Regions from separate parts of the Micromonospora sp. NPDC048999 genome, predicted to be linked through region 1. Evidence: riboswitches for the same ligand, from Rfam matches in the RefSeq annotation. Region 1 holds a riboswitch; the other holds the start of a gene.
The links. Region 1 has a riboswitch for thiamine pyrophosphate ahead of AB0C02_RS04880 (thiamine phosphate synthase). Riboswitches for the same ligand answer to the same signal wherever they lie in the genome.
Positions count from the first base shown of each region.

Region 1 (8,306 bases):
GGTCGCGACCAAGTTCGGCATGGACATGCACGGCTTGAACGGACCGGACCACGGTGCCCGGGGCGCTCGCCGCTACATCGCCCGGGCGGTCGAGGCCTCGCTGCGCCGGCTCGGCACCGACCACATCGACCTGTACCAGATGCACGAACCCGACCCGGGCACCCCGATCGACGAGACGCTCGCCGCGCTGGACGACCTGGTCCGCGCCGGGAAGGTCCGCTACCTGGGCAACTCGAACTTCGCCGGCTGGCAGATCGCCGACGCCGACTGGACCGCCTCCTCCCAGGGGCGGGCCCGGTTCATCTCCGCCCAGAACCACTACTCACTGCTGGAGCGCGGCGTGGAGGCCGAGGTCATCCCCGCCTGCGAGCGGTTCGGCCTGGGCATGCTGCCGTTCTTCCCGCTGGCCAACGGCCTGCTCACCGGCAAGTACAAGCGCGGTGAGGCACCGCCGGCCGGCAGCCGGCTCTCCGGCGGCGGCCGGTACGCCGAGCGGCTCGCCGCCGCGAACTGGGACACGATTGAGGCGATCGAGGGATACGCGGCCGAGCGGGGGCTCACCGTGCTCCAGGTGGCCATCGGCGGGCTCGCCGCCCGGCCGGCGGTGACCTCGGTGATCGCGGGTGCCACCACCCCCGATCAGGTACGCGCCAACGCCGAGGCGGGCGCCTGGCAGCCCACCGACGAGGACCTCGACGCACTCGACGCCATCCTCTGACCCAGCGACCCCCTCGCTGCCCCGGCTCCGCGCGACGGTGCCGGGGCAGCGCCGTTTCGGCCGGACAGCATGGCGTGACTGGGCCGGCACGCACCGCCAGCACCCTCCACAGCTGACAGTGGGTGGGAGAAACGTCACCCGATCTTGGTGGATCCGGATCGGCGTCGTACGGTAGGCCACAAGTGACCCACGGGAGCCCGGTGCATCGGGCTGAGAGGGAGGCATGCAGCCTCCGACCGTCGAACCTGATCCGGGTAATGCCGGCGCAGGGAGGAGTGTTGCCGTGCCGTCCCTGGGACGACTGCATCTGATCACCGATACCCGCCCGGGGCGGGACCCCCTCGGTGTGCTGCGCGCCGCGCTGCCGGTGGCCCGTTCCGAGCTGGTCGTACAGGTCCGGGTGGCGGACGACGCCACCGACCGAGAGGCGTACGAGCTGGCCCGCCGGGTCGTCGCGCTGTGCCGGCCGTACGAGGCGACGTGCCTGGTCAACGACCGGCTGCACGTGGCGCTCGCGGTGGACGCCGCCGGTGGTCACGTCGGCGCGGACGACCTGCCGGTGCGGGCCGCCCGCCGGGTGCTCGGCCCCACCGCCGTGCTCGGCGCCACCGCCCGGGAGCCGGTCGCCGCGCTCGCCGCGGTCGCCGCCGGAGCCAGCTACCTGGGCGTCGGCCCCTGCCAGGCCACCACCACAAAGGCGGGATTGCCGGACCCGATCGGCCCGAACGGGGTAAGGGCGGTCACCGACGCGGTGGACGTACCGGTGATCGCGATCGGCGGGGTGACCGTCGCGTCGATGCCGGCGCTGCGCGCCGCCGGGGCGTACGGGGTGGCGGTGGTCGGGGCGCTGTCAAACGCGGCCGACCCCGCTCGGACCACGGCCGAGCTGCTCGGGGCGCTGACGTGTTGACAGGGGACCCCTCCTCTACCGCAGGCGTTAACAGGGGGCCCCTCCTTCCGGATGTGGCGGTGGTGGGGGCGGGGCCGGTCGGGCTGGCGATCGCGTGGCGGTGCGCGCAGCGCGGGCTGCGGGTGGTCGTCCATGATCTGGCACCGGGTTCCGGGGCGGCGCACGTTGCGGCGGGGATGCTGTCGCCGGTAGCCGAGGCGTACTTCGGTGAGCACGAGCTGACCGGTCTGCTCGTCGACTCCGCCGCCCGCTGGCCGGCCTTCGCGGCCGAGTTGGCCGACGCCGCCGGCACCGACATCGGGTACCGCACCGACGGCACGCTGGTGGTCGGGCTGACCGCCGACGACCTGGCCGAGGCGCGTCGGCTCTGGTCGTACCAGCAGGGGTTGGGGCTGTCGATCACGCCGCTGGGGCCGTCGGCGCTGCGGGACCGGGAGCCGGCGCTGGCCCCGCGGGTGCGCGGCGGCGCGGTCGCTCCCGGCGACCACCAGGTCGACCCGCGTCGGCTGGTGGCCGCGTTGCGGGCGGCGGCCGAGCGTGCCGGCGTCGCGCTGCGCCCCGCCCCGGTCGCCCGGCTCTCCGACGTGGACGCCCGGGTCACCGTGGTCGCCGCCGGCTGCGGCGCGGCGGCGCTCACCGGGCTGCCGGTCCGGCCGGTGAAGGGGCAGGTGCTCCGGCTCCGCGCGCCCGGTCGCGGCGCGCCGGGCTTCCGGCATGTGATCCGGGGGTACGCCGACGGCGAGTCGATCTACCTGGTGCCCCGGGACAGCGGGGAGGTGGTGGTCGGGGCGACCGTCGAGGAACGCGTCGACACCGAGGTGACCGCCGGTGCGGTGCTCCGGCTGCTCCGCGCCGCCGTCGACCTGGTCCCCGAACTGGCCGAGTACGACCTGGTCGAGGCGTCCGCCGGGCTGCGCCCCGGTACGCCGGACAACGCACCGATCATCGGGCCGCTCCCCGGCCGGCCGGGGGTGCTCGCCGCCACCGGCCACCACCGGCACGGAATCGTGCTCACCCCGGTCACCGCCGACCTGGTCACCGAAATGATCGTCACCGGCCGGCCGGACCCGCTGCTCGCCCCGTTCAGCCCGGACCGGTTCGTACCCCAGAAGGAGCGCAGGTGGAACTGATCGTCAACGGCGTCGGGCGGACCGTGCCCGGCGGAGCGACCGTGGCCGACGTGGTCCGGGAGGTCACCGAGCAGCGGCGCGGCCTGGCGGTCGCGGTCAACGGCGAGGTCGTGCCGCGCGGCGGCTGGTCGGCGACCACGCTGCGCGACGGCGACCGCGTCGAGGTGCTCAGCGCCGCCCAGGGCGGGTGAGCGCGATGCCGTTCGAACTCGGCGGGGTCGCCTTCGGCTCCCGGCTCATCCTCGGCACCGGCGGTGCCGCCAACCTGCACGTGCTGGAGCAGGCGATCCGTGCCTCCGGCACCGAGATGGTCACGCTGGCGCTACGCCGGGTGGACACCGCGCCGGGCACCGCCGGCGGCCTGCTCGGCCTGCTCGACCGGTGCGGCGTACGGCTGCTGCCGAACACAGCCGGCTGCTACACCGCGTCAGAGGCGGTGAAGGTGGCCCACCTGGCCCGGGAGGCGTTCGACACGGACTGGGTGAAGCTGGAGGTGATCGGCGACGAGCGCACACTCCTGCCCGACGGGGTGGAGCTGCTGCGTGCCGCCGAGGACCTGGTGGCGGATGGGTTCACCGTGCTGCCGTACACCTCGGACGATCCGATCCTGGCCCGGCGGCTGGCCGATGTGGGCTGCGCGGCGGTGATGCCGGCCGGCGCCCCGATCGGCTCCGGCCTGGGCGTGAGCAACCCGCACCACATCCGGCTGATCCGGCAGAGCGTGGACGTGCCGGTGATCCTGGACGCCGGCATCGGCACCGCCTCGGACGCCGCGCTCGCCATGGAGCTGGGCTGCGACGCGGTGCTGCTGGCCAGCGCGGTCACCCGAGCCGCCGACCCGGTGGCGATGGCCACGGCCATGCGATACGCGGTAGAAGCCGGGCACCTGGCCCACAACGCCGGCCGCATCCCCCACCGCCTCCACGCCCTCCCCTCCACTCCCCACGAGGGAAGGCCGACCCTGTGAGCCGGATGTCGCACATCGCGGCTTCGGCTCTGGATCTTGGTGGGAAATGGCCCCTGGAGGGGCCGCTATCTTCCAAGATCTCGGGCCTCGTGCCGTCCGGCGTCGTGCTGCTCACGGATCGGTGGGGGGCGCGGGGGGCGTTGGGTGAGGTGGTCGCGGCGGCGGTGGGTGGGGGAGTGCGGTGGGTGGTGCTGCGGGAGAAGGACCTGCCGCGCCCGGAACGGGCCGCGCTCGCCGCCGAACTGCGGGCGGTCCTGGCCGAGGTGGGCGGCACCCTGATCGTCGCCGGGCCGGACCCGCTCGACGGTGACGCCGTGCACCTGCCCGCCGCCGGCCCGTACCCGCCGCCGGCCGTCGGACTCGTCGGCCGCTCCTGCCACGACACCACCGAGTTGGCCCGGCTCACCACAGAGGACTACGCCACCCTCTCGCCCGTTTTCCCCACGAAGACCAAACCCGGCTACGGCCCACCCCTCCTCCCGGCGGGGCTTACCGACCTGACCCGGCTCAGCCCGGTGCCGATCCTCGCCCTAGGCGGAATCGAGACACCGGCACAGGTGCAGGCGTGCGTCCAGGCAGGAGCCGTCGGCGTCGCGGTGCTCGGCGCCATCATGCGCGCCAAAGACCCAGCTGAAGCAGCCACCACGCTGACCGAAAGCTTCCGCAACGCCACCACCCCGCTGGGCAGCGCCTTTCACGAGGCGGTCGCCGCCCCCAACCGCAACCACCAAGGGGGAGACGTGACACCGCAGACAGTCCTCACCATCGCCGGCAGCGACTCCGGCGCGGGAGCGGGCATCCAGGCCGACCTCAAGGTCTTCGCCGCCCTCGGGGCGTACGGCACCAGCGTGCTCACCGCGATCACCGCGCAGAACACCCGCGGCGTCGACGCCGTCCTGCCACTGCCCCCGCAGGCCGTCCGGGACCAGCTCGACAGCGTGCTCGGCGACTTCGACGTACGCGCGGTCAAGACCGGCATGCTCGGCACCCCGGCGGTCGCCGACGCGGTGGCCGAGGCGGCGGAGGCGGGCCGGCTGCCCCGGCTCGTCGTCGACCCGGTGCTGGTCGCTACCAGCGGGCACCGGCTCGGCGTGGTGGAGGCGGTCCAGCGGTTGCTGCCGTACGCCGAGGTGGCGACGCCGAACTGCGCGGAGGCCGCAGCCCTCACCGGACACCCGGTGACCACGGTCGAGGAGATGGTCGCGGCGGCCGAGGCCCTTGCCGCCGCCGGCCCGGCGCACGTGGTGGTGACCGGCGGCGACGCGGACGTGGCGGGTGAGTCGGTGGACGTGCTGGTCGGCGGCGGGCGAACCACGCTGCTGCGGGGGCACCGGGTCGACACCCGGCACACCCACGGCACCGGCTGTTCGTTCTCGGCGGCGATCGCCGTCCGGCTGGCGGCGGACGACCCGGTACTGGTCGCGGTCACCGCCGCCAAGGAGTACGTCACCCGCGCGCTGGCCGGCGCGCGGGACTGGGAGCTGGGCGCGGGACCCGGCCCGCTGGACCACTTCGGCTGGTCCGCATGAGGCGACAGGAGACTGCCATGCAGGCACGACGCAAGGTCTACGTCGAGGGGTCACGGCCGGACATCCGGGTGCCGTTCGCCGAGGTGACGCTGACCGGGGACAACCCGCCGGTGCGGCTCTACGACACCTCGGGCCCCGGCTCCGACCCGGTGGTGGGGCTGCCACCGCTGCGCGGACCGTGGATCGCCGAACGGGGTGACGTCGCGCCGGCGCGCGGCGCGGGCACCCCGCTGGCCGGCGCCGACGGAAAACGCCCGACCCAGCTCGCGTACGCGCGGGCCGGGCTGGTGACGCCGGAGATGGAGTTCGTGGCGATCCGGGAGGGCATGTCGCCGGAGTTCGTCCGGGACGAGATCGCCGCGGGGCGGGCGGTGTTGCCGCTCAACGTCAACCACCCCGAGTGCGAGCCGGCGATCATCGGCAAGGCGTTCCTGGTCAAGGTGAACGCCAACATCGGCACCTCGGCGGTCACCTCCTCGGTCAGCGAGGAGGTGGAGAAGCTGACCTGGGCCACCCGGTGGGGCGCGGACACCGTGATGGACCTGTCCACCGGCAAGCGGATCCACGAGACCCGCGAGGCGATCGTGCGCAACTCACCGGCGCCGATCGGCACCGTCCCGATCTACCAGGCGCTGGAGAAGGTCGGCGGCGACCCGGTGAAGCTGAGCTGGGAGGTGTTCCGGGAGACCGTCGTCGAGCAGGCCGAGCAGGGCGTCGACTACATGACCGTGCACGCCGGGGTGCGGCTGCCGTACGTGCCGCTGGCCGTGGACCGGGTGACCGGGATCGTCTCCCGAGGCGGCTCGATCATGGCGGCCTGGTGCCTGGCCCACCACGAGGAGAACTTCCTCTACACCCACTTCGCGGAGCTGTGCGAGATCCTCGCCCGCTACGACGTGACGTTCTCGCTCGGCGACGGGCTGCGGCCCGGGTCCATCGCGGACGCCAACGACGAGGCGCAGTTCGCCGAGCTGCGGACCCTCGGCGAGCTGACGGAGGTGGCCTGGGCACACGACGTGCAGGTGATGATCGAGGGGCCTGGGCACGTGCCGATGCACAAGATCAAGGAGAACGTGGATCTCCAGCAGGAGTGGTGCCACGAGGCGCCGTTCTACACGTTGGGCCCGCTGACCACGGACATCGCGCCCGCCTACGACCACATCACCTCGGCGATCGGCGCCGCGATGATCGGCATGTTCGGCACCGCGATGCTCTGTTACGTCACCCCGAAGGAGCACCTCGGCCTGCCGGACCGGGACGATGTCAAGGCGGGCGTGATCGCGTACAAGATCGCGGCGCACGCGGCGGACCTGGCCAAGGGGCACCCGGGAGCGCAGGCCTGGGACGACGCGCTGTCCAAGGCCCGGTTCGAGTTCCGCTGGGAGGACCAGTTCAACCTCTCGCTGGACCCGGAGACCGCACGGTCCTACCACGACGCGACGCTCCCCGCCGAGCCGGCCAAGACGGCGCACTTCTGCTCGATGTGCGGCCCGAAGTTCTGCTCCATGAAGATCACTCAGGAGCTGAAGGACTACGCGGCGCGCGGCATGCGGGACAAGTCCGGCGAGTTCCGGTCCGCCGGTGCCCGGGTGTACCTGCCGTTGGCCTGAGCGTGTCCGGGGCCGGGCCGGCCCGGCTCCCGATCAGTCGCGGTGGTGGCGGCCGGTGTGCGGGGAGCGAACGCCCGTCCCGTCGCCGTCCGAGGCGAGTCCGGCGACCCAGTCGACGTACTCCTCGTCCTGCGCCGCCAGCGACTCCGATGCGTGCTCGGTCCGGCCGGCGTCATCCGGCCCGCCGTCCTTGGCCCGGTTGCGGCGGAACAGGCCACGGAGCTTCGACTTCCCGCCGGCCGGCTCCACCTCGGCGGCGGGGCCCGTCGCGACGGCCTCGCCGTAGCCGGCGTGCCGGTCGGCCATCGGCGGGCCGACCGGGGCCGCGCGCCGGGCGTTGGCGAAGGCGTCCCAACGGGCCTCCCGGCTCAGGTCAGGGAGGGTCTGGTGTCGAGGGCGTGGCATCGGCTCGCCCTTGGTCTCGTCCGCCGCTGCGCCGGTCCGCTCGGGCGTGCCGCCGTCCGTGGCGCCGCCGCCTGTGGTGGCGCTGTCCGTGGTGGCGCCGCCGTCTGTGGTGGCGCTGTTCGTGGTGGTGCCGCCGTCTGTGGTGGCGCTGTTCGTGGTGGTGCCGCCGTCTGTGGTGGCGCTGTCCGTGGTGGCGCCGCCGTCCGTGGTGGCGCCGCCGTCCGTGGTGGCGCCGCCGTCCGTGGTGACGCCGCTGTCCGGTCCGGTGCTGCCGAGCGGCGCGACCGCCCGGCCCGGCGCGGGGATGACCGGCCGGCCCGGCGGGGGCACTACCGACCGGGCCGGCGGGGGTGCGACCGGCCAGGCCGGCCGGATGCTGCCTCGCCGGTCCGGCGCATCCTCGAAGATCGGGAAGCGCGGGCGTGGTGACGCCGGAGCCTCGACGGTGGTGGGGAGGTTGCTCGCGACCGGTTCGCCGTCGGAGAAGAAGTAGCTCCGCGTCCTTCGGTCATGGTCGGGCGCGGGATCCGGCGGGGCACCGGCCGGCTCATCGCCATGGCCCGGCGCACGGCTGCCGCGCGGGGACCGCGCGCCCGGTCGCGGGTCGGTCGAGTCGGGCTCGGTGGCACCGGCCACCAGGGCTTCCGTCACCGGAGGCCTCGCCACCAGCGCCTCCGCCATCGGAGGCCTCGCCACCGGCGTCTCCGCCACTGGAAGGCTCGCCGGCGGCGCCTCCGCCACCGGCCCTTCCGCCACCGGAGGGTTCGCCAGCGGCGCTTCCGCCACTGGTGTTTCCGCCGCCGGAGGGCTCGCCGGCGGCTCCTCGGTAACCGGCGACGACGCCGAACCCGGCAGCGCCGCCGTGGCGACGTTCGGTTGCGGCGAGGGCACCGGCTCGGGAACCCTGTCCGAAGCCGAAGCGGCGGCGCCTTCGTCGGGCTCGGCGGGCGGCTGCGGTGCCGGGCGGCCGGCGGCGAGCACGTCGATGGCGGAGGTACGCCGCCTCGGGGGCGGCAGCGCCGGCACCGGCAGGCTCC
Region 1 covers NZ_JBEZFI010000002.1:96,517-104,822, forward strand. The annotation lists gene AB0C02_RS04875 (aldo/keto reductase) at 1-718, shown strand, start outside; TPP riboswitch at 899-1,007, shown strand; gene AB0C02_RS04880 (thiamine phosphate synthase) at 1,002-1,628, shown strand; gene thiO (glycine oxidase ThiO) at 1,622-2,758, shown strand; gene thiS (sulfur carrier protein ThiS) at 2,749-2,949, shown strand; gene AB0C02_RS04895 (thiazole synthase) at 2,946-3,725, shown strand; partial or broken gene AB0C02_RS04900 (thiamine phosphate synthase) at 3,803-4,366, shown strand; gene thiD (bifunctional hydroxymethylpyrimidine kinase/phosphomethylpyrimidine kinase) at 4,466-5,254, shown strand; gene thiC (phosphomethylpyrimidine synthase ThiC) at 5,272-6,864, shown strand; gene AB0C02_RS04915 (hypothetical protein) at 6,898-8,306, opposite strand, start outside.

Region 2 (8,306 bases), on a different contig from region 1:
CCACGGGTCGATCAGGTCGAGGCGGAACCGGCCGAGGAAGAGTTCCTTGCCGAAGCTGGGCCGGTCCCAGGTTGTCTCGCGGGCCGCCTCGGCGACCTGGCGGGCCTCCTTCTCGGAGACCTGGCCGGTGGGGCCGGACGTGCCTGCGGGATCGGGCCGGCTGTTCTGTGTCGCGGTCACGGCTGCCTCCTGGAGACCTCGGTCCGGCTGCGTCGACGTGCTCGACAAAATCGACGCTACCCCCGGGTATTACCCAGAGGTAGCCTTCGCTGCGCGTCCGATTTGGCGCAACTGGCGCGGTCAGTCGCCGGGCAGCACCTGCGGGGTGTCGTCCTCGTCGTCGATGGCGTCGCCCCAGTTGCGCCGGGCGGCCAGCGGCAGGGCCAGCCAGAATGCCAGGAACCACGCCCCGGTGACCCCGGTCAGCACCAGGGCCATCGGCCGGCCCAGCACGAAGTCCGTGATCAGCAGGACCGCGCTGACCATCGCGATCAGCATGAAGGCCAGGCCACCGACGGCCACCCGGTGGGCGAACCGGACCAGCTCCGGCTTGCGGCCCTGCCGGAACAGCGCCCGGTGGAAGGCGACCGGCGAAATGATCATCGCGGTGGCTGCGGCGGCGGCCAGCAGGGCGACGATGTAGACGTCCTTCTGGAAGTCGGTGGTCCGCGGGAAACCGTTGCTGAACGGCAGGGTGAGCAGGAAGGCGAAGAGGATCTGCACGCCGGTCTGCGTCACCCGCAGTTCCTGGAGCAGGTCGGCGAAGTTGCGCTGCCAACGCTGCTTCTCGGTCTCCTTCGACAAGCGCCACCTCCCGCCGCATGGCCGCACTGCCGGCGAGGAGTTCCGTCGGCAGTAACGCCTATCCCCGGTCCGGGGCGGTTCACGCCCCCCGGCGGATCCGGCCGGCGTAGCGGGCCTCCAACTCGGCGTTGTGCTCGTCGCCGCCGGTGATGTTCGCCGACAGGTAGACCGGGGGCCGCTCCCCCACCGCGAGCAGCCGGGCCACCACCTCCGCCACGATCTGCTGCGCCAGCAGCGCGGCGGTGATCGAGGAAACCGCGCCGACCGCGCCGCCGCCGGGCAGCGCCAGGGTGGCGTCGCCGTACGGGGCGCCGTTGTCGAGCACCACCTCGGCGAAGTCGGCCAGCTTGCGACCGGACGGGTGACGCGAGGTCATCCGGGCCGAGTGCGCGGCCGACGTGATCGCGACCAGTCCGTGCCCGCGCTCCTTGACGATCGACGCGAACTCCACCATCGCCCCGTTCACACCGGAGTTGGAGGCGAGCACGAACACGTCCTGCGGGCGCACCGGGGCCAGTTCGTAGAGGCGGTGCGCCACGGCGGGCTCGCGTTCCAGCTTCGGGCCGAGCACCTCGGCCGGCTCACCGCCGTAGAGCACCAGGTCGCGCAGCGCGATCCGGTTGGTGGGCACCAGCCCGCCGGCCCGGCCGGCGATCTCCATCGCCAAGGCCTCCGAGTGGCCGGTGCCGAACGCGTGGATCACCCCGCCGGCGCGCAGCGACTCCGCGATCAGGTCCGCCGCCCGACCGACCCCCTCCCGCTGGCCGGCGGCCACCCGGCCGATCGTCTCGGTCACCACCGTCAGATAAGCCTCGGCGCTCACCGTCATGTCTCCTCCGTCCGTCGCCCGGTGGTCACGGTCACCGGACGACCCGGGCGAGGATCGTCTCGGCCAGCGGGGCGGGCGCCTCGTCGGGGATCCAGTGGCTGACGCCGGCCAGCTCGACGAGGCGGTAATCGCCCGTGACGTGGGCGGCGCACGCCTCGGCGGCGGTCCGGCCGATCGCCATGTCCCGGTCGCTCCAGACGAACGTGGTCGGCACGCCCACCGGCCCGACCGCCTTCAGGTCGGCCCCGGTCATGGCCCGGTACCAGTTCAGCGCGGCGGTCAGCGCGCCCGGCTCGCGCATCGGGTCGGCGTACCGGGCCACCCGCGCGGCATCGCCCACTGCGCCGAGCATCCGCCGCAGCGCGGTCGCGCGCAGCGACAGCAGCACCTTCTCCGCCCTGCCCGGCTTACGAAACAACGCGATGTAGGCGGAGCGGGCCTTCTGCCGCGGGTCGGTGGCGAGCGCGTGCGCCATCGCCGCCGGGTGCGGCACCGACACGGCGATCAGGTTGCGGACCCGCTCCGGGTGCGCCGCCGCCAGCCCCCAGGCCACGATGGCGCCCCAGTCGTGCCCGACCACGTGCGCGTCCGTCACGCCCAGCGCGTCGAGCACGCCGGCCGCGTCGGCCACCAACTCCGGGATCCGGTACGCCTCGACCGGCGCCGGCCGCGCCCCCGGCGAGTAGCCGCGCTGGTCGAGTGCGTACGTGCGCAGCCCGGCGGCGTGCAGCACAGGCACCACGTCGTCCCACTCGCCGCCGTGCTGCGGGAAGCCGTGCAACAGCAGGACGGGGACGCCGCCCGGTGGGCCGCCCGTGCGCACCTGGAACGTCAGACCCCGCACGTCGACCTGCATGATTGGGTAGCCTACCCAGCCACATCGATCCCCGGTTCCCGGCTGGGCCGACGACCTGGTGCGGTGCTAGCGTCTGGAGACAATTTCACATCCGACAGGGGAGCGCACAGCGCTGAGAGTGCGGGCCGGTGCCCGCAGACCCTCGAACCTGATCTGGGTAATGCCAGCGCAGGGAGTTCGGTCGACCTCCAGCCGCGCCGCCGTCCGGTGGCACCGGACGCGGCGTGCGTCTTCTCCTGGTTCGTACCACTGGACTGGGAGCGATTCATGACTCACACCGACAGCAACCGCTGGCGCACGATCGACATCGTCGTCGCCTCGGTGATCGCCGTCGCCTTCGGCGTCATCTTCTGGGCCTGGAATCTGGTCTGGAGCGCCACCAGCGCCGCCTTCGCCTTCTTCCCGCCGGCGCACACCCTCATCTACGGGATGTGGCTGGTGCCGGCGGTCCTCGGCGGCCTGGTGATCCGCAAGCCCGGCGCCTCGCTGTACTGCGAGCTGGTGGCCTCGATCGTCTCCGCGCTGCTGGGCAGCCAGTGGGGCGGCATCACCATCGTGCAGGGTCTGACGCAGGGCATCGGCGCCGAACTGGCCTTCGCTGCGTTCCGCTACCGCTCGTACCGCCTGCCGGCCGCCGTGCTCGCCGGCGCGCTGACCGGTCTGACCGCGGCGATCTTCGACTTCGTCTACTGGAACAAGGCCACCGACCTGGTCACCTACCGCATCCCGTACGCGCTGCTGACGATCGTGAGCGCCGCCGTGATCGCCGGTGCCGGTGCCTGGTACCTCACCCGTGCCCTGGCCAACACCGGCGTCCTCGACCGCTTCCCCGCCGGCCGCAACCGACCCGCCGTCTGACAACAAAATGGGCGCGGTGGTGTTGCGGGGGTTCGGGTGGCGGCACGCGGGGCGGAAGCGGTGGGCGGTGCGCGGGGTGGACCTGCGCGTCGAGGCCGGGGAGCGGGTGTTGCTGCTCGGGCCCTCGGGTGCCGGGAAGAGCACCCTGCTCGCGGCGCTCGCCGGGCTGCTGCCGGAGGACTCCGGCGAGCAGGAGGGCACCATCGAGGTGGACGGGCTCGACCCGCGTAAGGCCCGGGAGCGGGTCGGCGTCGTCTTCCAGGACCCGGAGACCCAGCTGGTGATGGCGCGCTGCGGCGACGACGTGGCGTTCGGGCTCGAGAACCGTGGCGTACCCGGCGAGGAGATCTGGCCCCGGGTGGACGAGGCGCTGCGCCGGGTCGGCTTCCCGTACCACCGGGACCGGCCCACCGCCGCGCTGTCCGGCGGCGAGCAGCAGCGGCTCGCGCTGGCCGGGGCGCTCGCCCTGCGGCCCGGGCTGCTGCTGCTCGACGAACCGACCGCCAACCTCGACCCGGCCGGCGCCACGCTGATCCGGCAGGCCGTCCGGGACGCCCTCGACGCCGACACCACGCTGGTCCTGGTCGAGCACCGGGTCGCCGAGGCACTACCGCTGGTCGACCGGGTGGTCGTGCTGGAGCCCGGCGGCGGCGTGCGGGCCGACGGCCCACCCGCCGCGGTCTTCGCGGCGCACGGCGACGCGCTCGCCGACGCCGGGGTCTGGGTGCCCGACCGGGCCGTGCCGCACCGACCCGCCAGCACGCCGGCCGGACCGCCGCTGATCACCGCCGACCGGCTCGGCCTGCCGCCCCGGCTGGCCCCCACCGATTTTCTGGTACGTGCCGGCGAGGCGCTCGCCGTCCTCGGCCCGAACGGCGTCGGCAAGTCCACCCTGGCCCTGCTCCTGGGCGGCCTGCTCCGTCCCGGCACCGGCACAGTCACCGCCACCGCCGAGCTGGCCGGCCGGGATGCCGGCACCGCCCCGCACCGCTGGCGGGCGCCGGCCCTGGCCCGGCGGATCGGCTCGGTCTTCCAGGACCCGGAGCACCAGTTCGTCACCAACACCGTCTTCGACGAGCTGGCGCTCGGCCCGCGCCGGACCGGCCAGCCCGAAGCGGCGGTACGGTCCACCGTGGACGGGCTGCTGGAGCGGCTGCGGCTGGCCCGGTTGGCCGGGGCGAACCCGTACACCCTCTCCGGCGGGGAGGCACGGCGGCTGAGCGTGGCGACCGCGCTGGCCACCGCACCCCGCCTGCTGATCTGCGACGAACCCACCTTCGGCCAGGACCGGCGGACCTGGCTGGAACTGGTCGACCTGCTCGCCGAGCTGCGCGACGCCGGCCACGGCGTCGTCGCGGTCACCCACGACCCGGACTTCGTCGCCGCGCTGGCCGACCGCACCGTCACCCTGCAACGGCCAGTGAGCGGCCCCGACCGCGGGGACCGGCCGTGATCGGCATGGCGCCGGTCGCCGCGCCCGGGGCGCCGCTGGCCCGGCGCAATCCCGTGGCGAAACTGGCCGCCGCGCTGGTCTTCTCGTTCATCCTGATCGCCACCCTGGATCCGGTGGCCCCGGCAATCGCCATCGCGATCGAGCTGGCCGTGCTGCCGCTGTTCGGCGTCCGCTACCGAGTGTTGGCCCGGCGGGCCTGGCCGTTGCTGGCCAGCGCCAGCGGCATCCTGGTCACCCTGGTGCTGTTCGCCGCCGATCGCTCCGGGCGGGTGCTGGTCGAGGCCGGCCCGATCCTGGTCACCGAGGGCGTGTTGGTCACCACGCTGGGGCTGGTGCTGCGCATGCTCGCGGTGGCGCTGCCCGGGATCGTCGTCTTCGCCACCACCGACGCCACCGACCTGGCCGACGCGCTGGTCCAGAACGCCAAGGCACCGGCCCGGTTCGCCATCGGCGCGCTGGCCGCGTTCCGGCTGGTGCCGCTGCTCGAACAGGAGTGGCGGATGATCAGCATGGCGCGCCGGGCCCGGGGCGTGGACGCCGGTCGGAATCCGGTCGCCCGGCTGCGGCTGTTCGTGTCGACGGCGTTCGCCCTGCTGGTCGGGGCGATCCGGCGGGGCACCCGGTTGGCGGTGGCGATGGACGCCCGCGGCTTCGACGCCGGAATTCCGCGTACGGTCGCCCGGCGGCAGCATTTCACCCGGGCCGACGGTCTGCTGGTGGCCGGTGCGGCGATGCTGGCCGGCGCTGCGCTGACCGTCAGCATCGTGCTCGGCACCTTCCGCCCACTGATCGGCTGACCACCCGACCCGTGGCTTCGGGTGCGGTTGTCGTCGCCGGAGTGACGGCAACCGCACCCGGAGACCTCAGCTGCGCCGGAAGGCGTAGAACCGGTTCTGGCCGGCGCGCTGGCCGCGGCCGGAAATCCGGGCCTCCCGGCCGACCGGTGGGCCAGCCTTCGGCGCGGGCGGGGTGTCGGTCCGGTCCGGCAGGGTCACCTTGGCCGGGGGCGCCACCTCCAGCGCGGCGAGGTCCGGCGGGGTCACGTCCATCAGGGACGGCTTCGGCGCGGGCGTACGGGACTTCTTCGGGTTGCGCTTGGCAGGCATACGCGGCCTCCTGACTGTCTCCGGCGCCGGGTGGCGCGGCGAATGGGCAGGCCCCGGCGGGTCCGATCAAGAGGAAACACCGCGACGACGGCGGTGCAGCACCATGCGGACGCCCGGAGCAGACAGGTCCGCGGCACGAACGGGCGGCGGACCGGGGCTCGGAAGAAGGGGCGTCAGTTACGCATACCGGTACGCTAACCGGCCGCCACCGCTCCCGCACCCGATTTACTGGCAGCATCGGCGGCATGCTGATCGCATTCTCGGTCACCCCGCTCGGCGTGGGTGACTCCGTGGGCGACCTGGTCGCCGACGCCGTCCGGGTGGTCCGCGAGTCCGGCCTGCCCAACCGGACCGACGCCATGTTCACCACCGTCGAGGGCGAGTGGGACGAGGTGATGGCGGTGGTGAAGCGGGCCGTCGACACGGTCGCCGCCCAGGCACCCCGGGTCAGCCTGGTGCTCAAGGCCGACGTACGCCCCGGAGTCACCGACGCGATGACGGAGAAGGTCGCCCGCGTCAAGGCCCGGCTGGCCAAGGCCGCCGGACCGACCGCCACGATGCCACCCAACCAGGAGTGACACCACGCTCACCTGCCGTCGATATCCCCGCCCGCGCCCGTACCGACCACGATACGGTCGCAGGACGGGCACCCGACGGAAGGTGGCGGTACGCATGGCAGCGCAGGCGACGGCGCAGATCGGCGTGACCGGCCTGGGGGTAATGGGCCGCAACCTGGCCCGTAACCTGGCCCGCCACGGCTTCACCGTCGCGGTGCACAACCGCTCGCCCGGACGCACCCGCAGCCTGATCACCGAGCACGGCGGCGAGGGCACCTTCGTACCGTCGGAATCGATGGCCGACTTCGTCGCCACGCTGGAGCGCCCCCGTGCGCTGATCGTCATGGTGAAGGCGGGCGGCCCCACCGACGCGGTGATCGACGAACTGGTGCCGCTGGTGGAGGCGGGCGACATCGTCGTCGACTGCGGCAACGCGCACTTCACCGACACCCGTCGCCGGGAGGAGGCGCTGCGCGGGCACGGGCTGCACTTCGTCGGCACCGGCGTCTCCGGCGGCGAGGAAGGCGCGCTGCACGGCCCGAGCATCATGCCGGGCGGCTCGGACGAGTCCTACCGCAAGCTCGGCCCGATCTTCGAGAAGATCGCCGCGCAGGTCGAGGGCACCCCGTGCTGCCGGCACATCGGCCCGGACGGCGCCGGCCACTTCGTCAAGATGGTCCACAACGGGATCGAGTACGCCGACATGCAGCTCATCGCGGAGGCGTACGACCTGCTGCGGGCGGGCCTGTCGGCGAGCCCGGCGGAGATCGCGGACATCTTCCAGCAGTGGAACGGCGGCGAACTGGAGTCCTTCCTCATCGAGATCACCGCCGACGTGCTGGCGCACACCGACGCGGCCACCGGCCGGCCGTTCGTCGACGTGGTGCTCGACCAGGCCGAGCAGAAGGGCACCGGCCGGTGGACCGTGCAGAGCGCGCTGGACCTGGGCATCCCGATCACCGGTATCGCCGAGGCGACCTTCGCCCGGTCGCTGTCCGGCCACGCCGACCAGCGCGCCGCCGCCCGCCGCGCCTTCGCAGACGCCGGCGAGAAGTGGCAGGTGGACGACCGGGAAGCCTTCGTCGAGGACGTCCGGCGCGCCCTGCTGGCCAGCAAGATCGTCGCGTACGCGCAGGGCTTCGACCACATCCGGGCCGGCAGCGAGAACTACGACTGGGACATCGACCTGGGCGGCACGGCCACCATCTGGCGGGGCGGCTGCATCATCCGGGCCCGCTTCCTGGACCGGATCCGCCAGGCGTACGACGCCGAGCCGGAACTGCCGACGCTGCTGGTGGCCCCGTGGTTCGCCGACCAGGTCGGCGCCGGGGTCCCCGCCTGGCGTCGGGTGGTGGCCGACGCGGCCCGGGCGGGCGTGCCGACGCCGGCGTTCTCATCGTCGCTGGCCTACTTCGACGGGCTGCGCGCGTCTCGGTTGCCGGCCGCACTGATCCAGGGCCTGCGGGACGACTTCGGGGCGCACACCTACCGCCGGGTGGACCGGGAAGGCGCGTTCCACACGCTCTGGGCGGGCGACCGCACCGAAGTGCCGGCCTGACGCTACGTCGTCGGGGCCACCGGGTTGGGCAGCGCGCCACCGAAGCGGCGATCCCGCTGGGCGTACAGCTCACAGGCGTACCAGAGGTGGCGACGGTCGAAGTCCGGCCAGAGCGTGTCGAGGAAGACCAGCTCGGCGTACGCGCTCTGCCAGAGCAGGAAGTTGGAGATGCGCTCCTCGCCGGAGGGGCGCAGGAAGAGGTCCACCGCGGGGACCTCCGGGTGGTAGAGGTACCGGGCGATGGTCTTCTCGTTGACCTTGCCCGGGTCGAGCTTCCCGGCGGCC
Region 2 covers NZ_JBEZFI010000027.1:65,351-73,656, reverse strand. The annotation lists gene AB0C02_RS23780 (acyl-CoA dehydrogenase family protein) at 1-180, opposite strand, end outside; gene AB0C02_RS23775 (DUF6328 family protein) at 301-804, opposite strand; gene AB0C02_RS23770 (SIS domain-containing protein) at 884-1,633, opposite strand; gene AB0C02_RS23765 (alpha/beta hydrolase) at 1,665-2,489, opposite strand; TPP riboswitch at 2,576-2,682, shown strand; gene AB0C02_RS23760 (ECF transporter S component) at 2,757-3,347, shown strand; gene AB0C02_RS23755 (ABC transporter ATP-binding protein) at 3,355-4,800, shown strand; gene AB0C02_RS23750 (energy-coupling factor transporter transmembrane component T) at 4,797-5,597, shown strand; gene AB0C02_RS23745 (hypothetical protein) at 5,664-5,906, opposite strand; gene AB0C02_RS23740 (MTH1187 family thiamine-binding protein) at 6,152-6,484, shown strand; gene gndA (NADP-dependent phosphogluconate dehydrogenase) at 6,579-8,021, shown strand; gene AB0C02_RS23730 (isoprenyl transferase) at 8,024-8,306, opposite strand, start outside.
Region 2: it holds a riboswitch for thiamine pyrophosphate, as region 1 does, so the genes downstream of both, AB0C02_RS23760 (ECF transporter S component) here and AB0C02_RS04880 (thiamine phosphate synthase) in region 1, are expected to answer to the same signal.